2 regions of the Microbacterium bandirmense genome follow, and region 1 is predicted to be linked to the other one. Evidence: predicted binding sites of a transcription regulator. Region 1 holds the regulator's gene; the other holds the start of a gene.
What was found. The regulator HspR, encoded in region 1, represses chaperone genes until heat shock. The targets are predictions, from matches to a motif close to AAGTTGAGTCNNNNNGACTCAACTT.
Positions count from the first base shown of each region.

Region 1 (3,882 bases):
TGTCGTCGACGACGTCGACGGCGTCGAGCGCCTCACCGTGTGGATCGGGGTCGAGCGCTTCGACAACGGCGCGGATGTGCGAGTGCGCGTGCGGTTCCGCGCCGACCGGCCGCACGAGGTGGAGGTCGCGGGCTTCGCGAACGACGGTTCGGTTGCCCTGTCGCACCTGGTTCTCACCGCCACGATGGGAAACTGGGCACGTCTTCGCCGGCTGCACCTGGCAGACCGGGTCGTCGAGACGGCGGAGTTGTGGCCGGATCACTCCGGCACCGGGTTCACGGAGCACAGTCGGTTCCCACTCGCGGATCTCACGCGCGACGGGGATGCCGCGGTGGTCAGCGCCACCGGGGACGAGGACGATCCGGGCGCTGTCACCTATTCGGACGACACTGCCAAGCACTGGCACTTCCTCGGGCGACGCGGAACGCAAGCCTGGCGGGTGGACGACCCGCATCCCGATCTCGAGGTGCTGGTCAACGCGCGCTGGTCGTACTGGGCGAGCGCCTCCCCGATCCCCGGCGGCCCGGCCTACGAGAACTTCGAGATCCTGGAGCCGTTCCGTCAGGGTGCATCGTTCCGATTCTCGATCGAACCGCTGGACTGATGGGAGACGACAGAGCCCAGACTCAGCCACGGACCCAAGTCGCGGCCTCCCGACCTTGCACCAGAAACCGCTCAGCCGCCCCGGGCTAAGCTGGAGCACGCAAGCCCTCACGAGCACAAGAAAGCGAGGTGGTTCATCATGTCCGGTGACAGTCACAGTCACAGACTTCTTCCCCTCCTCGCTTTCGCACCGCTCGGCTGAGCGACGCCCCATCGGAGCGCGTCTGCCGCCTGCCGCGGTGCCTTCCCGTAAGGCATGCCATGACTCCCACGCAGCTTGAGCACATCTCCGACGTCGCCGACACCGTCGAGCAGCTGATCGCCCGCGGCGATCTAGCTGAGGCGTCTGCCGCACTGACCCCGCTGAACATCCCGGAACTCGTCGAACTGCTCGGCCGGCTCAGCATCGCCGACGGCGCCGTCGTCTACCGATTGCTGGCGAAGACCAGGGCACTCGAGGTCTTCGAGGCGCTCACACCGGGCACGCAGAGCGACCTGATCCAGGCGCTGCAGGACTCCGAGGTCACCCGCCTGTTCGCCGAGATGGATCCCGACGACCGCGTCTGGCTGATCGACGAGCTGCCGGCCTCGGTCGCACCCCGCCTGCTGCGGGGGCTCTCGTCGCGGGAACGCGAGCTGACGGCATCCGTGCTCGGTTATCGCGACAACGCGATCGGGCGACGGATGAGTCCAGAGGTGATCATCACCCACCCGCAGTCGACCGTGGGAGACACGATGCGGCGAGTGCGCGCCGGACTCGACCACGCCGAGACGATCTACACCCTCCCGGTCACCGATGCCGGCCGCCGCGTGGTGGGCGTCGTCAGTCTGCGCGACCTGCTCGCAGCATCCGACGACGACGCCATCGCCGACCTGATGAGCGACGCGCACGTCGCGAACGCCGATGAGGACGCCGAGACCGTCGCGCGCCGCACCACCGACCTCGGGCTGCTGGCGCTGCCCATCGTCGACAGCGAGGAGCGGCTCGTCGGGGTGCTCACGATTGACGATGCGGCGCGCATCCTCAAGCAGGAGGAGAGTGAGGATGCTGCCCGCCAGGGCGGCGTGGAGCCGCTGCGCCGGTCGTACCTGTCGACCCCGATCCGGCGCCTGGTGCGCTCGCGCGTGGTGTGGCTGCTGGTGCTCGCCGTCGGTGCGACGCTCACCGTGCAGGTGCTCGACACGTTCGAGGCGACGCTGGCGCAGATGACGGTGCTGGCCCTGTTCGTGCCGCTGCTGATCGGTACGGGCGGCAACACGGGCAACCAGGCTGCGACCACCGTGACCCGTTCACTGGCTCTGGGCGAGATCACGCCCCGCGATGTGCGCAAGGTGCTCTCGCGCGAGATCCGCGTCGGGCTCAGCCTCGGACTGCTGCTCGGCCTGCTGGGGTTCGGCATCGCCGGACTGGTCTACGACTGGCACATCGGCCTGGTCATCGGGCTGACGCTCACCGCGGTGTGCACGGTGGCAGCATCCATCGGCGGCATCATGCCGCTCGCCGCGCGAGCCATCAAGGTCGACCCGGCCGTGTTCTCGAACCCGTTCATCACGACGTTCGTCGACGCGACGGGTCTGATCATCTACTTCCTCATCGCGAAGGCCGTGCTCGGGATCTGACGCTCTCGCGGCTGGGTGCGCCACACTTTTCTGCATCTGCGCCATCGATCGATGGCGCAGATGCAGGAAGGGGTAGCGCGTGCGCCACTGCGTCAGCCCTCGTCGTCGGCGCGGTCGGAGCCGCGCTCGTCACCGGCGGCGCGGCGCGCACGCGGATGCCACAGCACCACTTCCGTCGAGCGGCGGATCCGCCGGCTCGACCCGACCGGCACGATGGAGCCGGTGGCCCCCGCGGCGAACACGCGCACGCCGGGACGATTGTCGCGCTCGGCGCGCAGCGCGCCCTCCAACTCCACGACGCGGCGCCGCAGCATCCGCACCTCGTCCTCCAGATCGAGCAAGCGGGCGATGGCCGGCAGACTCATCCCCTCGCTCGAGAGCTGGGCGACCTCACGCAGCTGCTCGACGTCGCGCATCGAGTAGCGGCGCGAGCCGCCGCGGGTGCGACCGGGCACCACCAGGCCGATGCGGTCGTACTGCCGCAGCGTCTGAGGGTGCATTCCGGCCAGTTCCGCGGCGACCGCGATCGCGAAGACGGGTGCGTCGGCGTCCATGTCAGGCCTTCGCCTTGGCCATCAGGTCGGCCCGCGGGTTCTCCTTGGGCTCGAGCTCGTGGAAGCGCTGCAGCGCCTCGCGGGCGGCGTCGTCGAGGTGGGTGGGCACGGCGACCTGAAGCTCTGCGAGCAGATCCCCGGTGCCCTTCGACGAGGCGATGCCCCGTCCCTTGACCCGCAGCACGCGCCCGGAGGGCGTGCCGGGCGCGACCCGCAGCTTGACCGGATCGCCGCCCAGCGTGGGCACCTCGATGGTCGCGCCGAGCGTCGCCTCGGTGAACGTCACCGGCACGGTCAGACGCAGATTGAGCCCGTCACGGCTGAACACCGGATGCTGACGCACCTTCACCTGCACGACGATGTCGCCGGGCGCACCGCCGTCGGGCGACGGGCGGCCGCGCCCGCGCAGACGGATCTTCTGACCATCGGCGACGCCGGCCGGCACCTTGACCTTGAACGGCTTGCCGTCTTCGGCCTGCAGAGTGATGGTCTCGCCCTTGGCCGCGGTGATGAAGTCGAGCGTGGTGCGCGCCGTGACGTCGGCGCCCTTCTGCGGGCCGCCGAAGCCGCGGTACCCGCCGGTCGGCTGCCCGAACCGGCCCGAGCCGAACGACCCGCCGCCCTGCGAGAACATCGAGAAGATGTCGTCGAAGTCGGCCTGCTGGCCGCCCTGTCCGAAGCGGCTGAAGACGTCTTCGAAGCCACCGGATGCCCCGGGCCCGGGCGCCGTGAAGCGCGCGCCCGAACCCATGGCGCGGATCTCGTCATACTCGCGACGCTGCTCGGCATCGCTGAGCACGGCGTACGCCTCGCTGATCTCTTTGAACCTCGCCTCGGCCTTGGCATCACCCTGATTGGAGTCGGGGTGGTACTTGCGCGCGAGCTTGCGGTACGTCTTCTTGAGATCGGCGTCGGAGACGTCCTTGGTGACGCCGAGCGTCTTGTAGAAGTCCTTGTCGAACCAATCCTGGCTGGCCATCGATCACCTACTCCGCGGGTACGGCGACGACGACCTTCGCGGGGCGAAGCTCGACATCGCCGAGACGGTATCCGACCTCGGCGACCTCGAGGATCGTCGAAGTGGTGGCCCCGGGAGTGGGCTGCT
Region 1 is NZ_JBBDGM010000004.1:267,825-271,706, forward strand. Features, by position in the region: gene WDU99_RS06735 (hypothetical protein) at 1-604, shown strand, start outside; gene mgtE (magnesium transporter) at 865-2,223, shown strand; gene WDU99_RS06745 (heat shock protein transcriptional repressor HspR) at 2,316-2,777, opposite strand; gene WDU99_RS06750 (DnaJ C-terminal domain-containing protein) at 2,779-3,756, opposite strand; gene WDU99_RS06755 (nucleotide exchange factor GrpE) at 3,764-3,882, opposite strand, start outside.

Region 2 (3,882 bases), on a different contig from region 1:
CGTTCGTCGCCGGGAGCGTGTGGCGCATCGTGATGTCGAGCGCTTCGAGGAAGGATGCCGAAGAGGTGGAGAGCAAGGTCGAGGCCATCGCGTTCGGTTTTCTCGTGCCCATCTTCTTCATCTACACCGGTGTCACATTCGACCTGGACGCACTGCTGGCGACGCCACTCGCGTCGGCCCTCGTGCCACTGCTGCTGATCGTCCTGCTCGTGATCCGTGGCCTGGCCGCGCAGTTCTCGGCGACTGCCGAGATGAGCGGGCGGGATCGCACTGCCCTTGCGCTGCTGTCGGCCACGGGCCTGCCGATCATCGTCGCGGTGACCGCGATCGGCGTCGACCGGGAGATGCTCGGAACCGACATCGCCGCCGCACTGGTCGGCGCGGGGATGCTGTCGGTGCTGCTGTACCCGCTGGTCGGCATGACGCTGCGCGGTGAGCGCGCGGCTGTGCGGGGCGCATCATCTCGAGGAGAGCTGTGATGACGGCCGCTGCTCTGCTCGCGAACGCGCGTGACGAGCTGCGTGATGTGCCGCAGAACGGCCTCGGCGTCGTCAAGGTGTCACGCTGGCGTGGCACGCGGATCGTGCGCGCTGGCCAGGCGTGGCATCTGGGGGTGCTGCTGCTCGCCGACGACGCGGTGTTCGAGACGGGCGAGGTCCTGCGCGCGGCGGCCGAGGTGCGCCGTGGGTACACCGCCGAGTCGGCCAGGGCGCGTGCCGATCGGCGGGCGCAGGCGCGGCGCGGCGGCTTCGCCGAAGGCGAGATCGTGCACGTGGACTGGCATCCGATCGACGTCGCGGCAGTCGACACGGGCGACGCCTCCGGGCCACTCGTGCTCGTCGACGGCGAGCCGCACGTGCGGTGGGCGCCGGGCGCGTCGCCGGTGCCGCTCGCGGGCTACCTCGCTGAGCGGATCGCGCTCGCCCGCGGCTGACGCGGTCACGCCCCGATCAGGTCGGGGAAGCGCGTGAGCAGCTGGTCGCCGTCGACCGACGCCGACAGCACCGCGCGCTCGGTCGCGTCGTACTGTGCGGGGTCGAAGTAACCGGATGCCCGGTACACGGCCATGCGATCGGCGAAGTCCTGCGGTGACGCCTCGGGATGGAACTGGGTGGCGTACAGGCGCTCGCCCACCCGGTACGCCTGCACCGTGCAGGCGTCGCTGGTGGCCAGCAGCACGGCATCCGGCGGTGTCTCGCGCGCCGACTCCTTGTGTGCGGTGAACACCGACAGGCTCGCCCCACTCGGTCCGAAGAGGGCATCGGAGCGGCCCGCCGCGGTGAGGTCGATGCGGGTCGCGCTCGCCTGCTCGGGCTGGGCCGTGTGCACCTCGCCGCCAAGCATCCGTGTGACGACGCCGATGCCGTAGCAGGTGAACAGCGTCGTGGCCCTGCCGTCGAGCGTGCGCGCGGCGATGCGCTCGAGATCGTGTTCGACGGCGCGCTGGTGTTCGCCCTTGTCGGTGTCGGTGACGTTGAAGGGCGACCCGCCGATGACGAAGCCCTGGTAACGCTGCCACTCGACGGTCTCGAGCGAGGCGTGCAGCAGGTCGATGCGATCGAGTGCGCCGAGGCCGAGACCCCGGCTGAACGAGCGGTGCTCGGCATCCGCCGCGCTGCGCTCAGGACGGACGCACACGTACAGCACCGAGGACATGGAGAGATTCTATTGGGCCGGTTTGACGCGGATCGGGAATATCGGTCATCATCTGATGTTGAAGTTGATAGAACTACGCTCAACTTTGAGAGGAAGCGCAATGCCCAACGAGTTCAACGAGGCGGGGTCGGGGTCTTTCGACGAGTTCCTGGCCCGCTATCTCGCAGGTGAACGGGGCCGGCAGGCTCGCTCGATCGACCTCAGCCGGTTCCTCACCGCGCGCACCCAGCAGATCCTGCAGCGCGCCGGTCGCTTCGCGCTGGAGCGCGGTCAGACCGAGCTCGACGCGCTGCACGTGCTGCGCGTGATCGTCGAGGACGACGCGGTGGCGCAGGCGATCCGTCACATCGGCGTCGACCCGAAGACCATCATCGCCGCCGTCGACGCCGGCCTCCCCATGCCCGGGGAGTCGTCCGGTCAGGGCGCAGCCACCATCACCCCCAGTGCCAGCCGTGCGCTGTTTCACGCCTATCAGGTCGCCCGTTCGTCGGGTGCCACCTACATCGACCCCGAGCACCTGTTCTTCGCTCTGGTCCTCGGGCAGGACGTGCCCGCCGGGCAGATCCTCGCGCGCGTCGGAGTCACCGCCGAGGCCCTCACGCAGGGCCTGCGCGAGCCCGTCGCCGCAGGGGGCGAGGCGGCGGCCGAGGGTGCTCAGGCGACAGCATCCGAAACCCCGATGCTCGACCAATACGGGCTCGACCTCACCGCCCGCGCACGCGATGGCGAACTCGACCCGGTGATCGGCCGGTCGGATGAGATCGAGCAGACCATCGAGATCCTCAGCCGCCGCACGAAGAACAACCCTGTGCTGATCGGCGAGGCCGGTGTCGGAAAGACGGCGATCGTCGAGGGCCTGGCCCGCGCGATCGTCGACGATGCCGTGCCCGCGCAGCTGCAGGGCCGCCGGGTGATCGCGCTGGATCTTCCGGCGATGCTCTCGGGCACGCGCTACCGCGGCGACTTCGAGGAGCGCCTCACCAAGACGATGGACGAGATCGCCGCGCACAAGGGCGAGATCATCGTGTTCATCGATGAGGTGCACACCGTCGTCGGCGCCGACGGATCCGGCGAGGGCGGAATGGATGCCGGGAACATCCTCAAGCCGCGGCTCGCTCGCGGCGACCTGCACCTGGTCGGCGCGACGACTCTCAGCGAGTACCGCCGGATCGAGAAGGACCCGGCGCTGGAGCGCCGCTTCCAGCCGGTCAAGGTCGCCGAGCCACAGGTCGACGACGCCGTGCTGATCCTGCAGGGGCTGAAGTCCGCCTACCAGGAGCACCACGCGGTGACGTACACCGACGAGGCGATCCGGGCCGCCGTCGAGCTCAGTGCCCGCTATCTGCCGGATCGCGTGCTGCCCGACAAGGCCATCGACCTGATCGATCAGGCCGGAGCCCGGCTGCGGCTGAAGCTCGGTGTCGTCAGCGATGTCGAATCCCTGCTCACCGAGCTGGCCGAGCTGGAGGCGCAGAAGAACGCCGCCGTCGGATCGGAGCACTACGAGGAGGCGTCGCGGCTGCGCGATGCCATCGCCGACGGGCAGCGCCGCATCGACGAGGCAGGCGCTCGCGGGGCGTCCGCCTCGAAGGACGCGGTCGTCGACGAGCCCGATATCGCCGCGGTGATCTCGCGCGCCACGGGCATCCCCGTGAGCCGTCTCACCGAGACCGAGCGCGAGCGCCTCGGCGACCTCGAGAACGATCTGCACGCCCGCGTGATCGGGCAGGACGACGCGGTAGCCGCGGTGGCGCGCGCCGTGCGGCGCAGCCGCACCGGCATGGGCGACGCACGGCGTCCGGTCGGCTCGTTCCTGTTCCTCGGTCCGACCGGCGTCGGCAAGACCGAGCTGGCGAAGGCACTCGCCGACCGGCTCTTCGACGACGAGACCGCTGTCATCCGCTTCGACATGAGCGAGTTCGGCGAGCGGCACACCGTGTCGCGTCTGGTCGGAGCCCCTCCGGGGTACGTGGGCTACGACGAGGCCGGCCAGCTCACCGAGCGCGTGCGGCGCAACCCGTACTCGATCGTGCTGTTCGACGAGATCGAGAAGGCGCACCCCGACGTGTTCAACCTGCTGCTGCAGGTGCTCGACGACGGACGCCTGACCGACGGCCAGGGCCGCACGGTCGACTTCCGCAACACGGTGATCGTGATGACCTCGAACATCGGGTCGGAGTTCCTGGCCTCGCGGTCGGGCGCGCTCGGCTTCGTGGCGTCGCAGGA
Region 2 is NZ_JBBDGM010000007.1:105,595-109,476, reverse strand. Features, by position in the region: gene WDU99_RS09910 (cation:proton antiporter) at 1-479, shown strand, start outside; gene WDU99_RS09905 (glutaminase) at 479-934, shown strand; gene WDU99_RS09900 (glutamine amidotransferase-related protein) at 940-1,656, opposite strand; gene WDU99_RS09895 (ATP-dependent Clp protease ATP-binding subunit) at 1,757-3,882, shown strand, end outside.
Region 2: WDU99_RS09895 (ATP-dependent Clp protease ATP-binding subunit) is a predicted target of HspR. The motif match lies at 1,718-1,742, and genes of this name have one in related genera.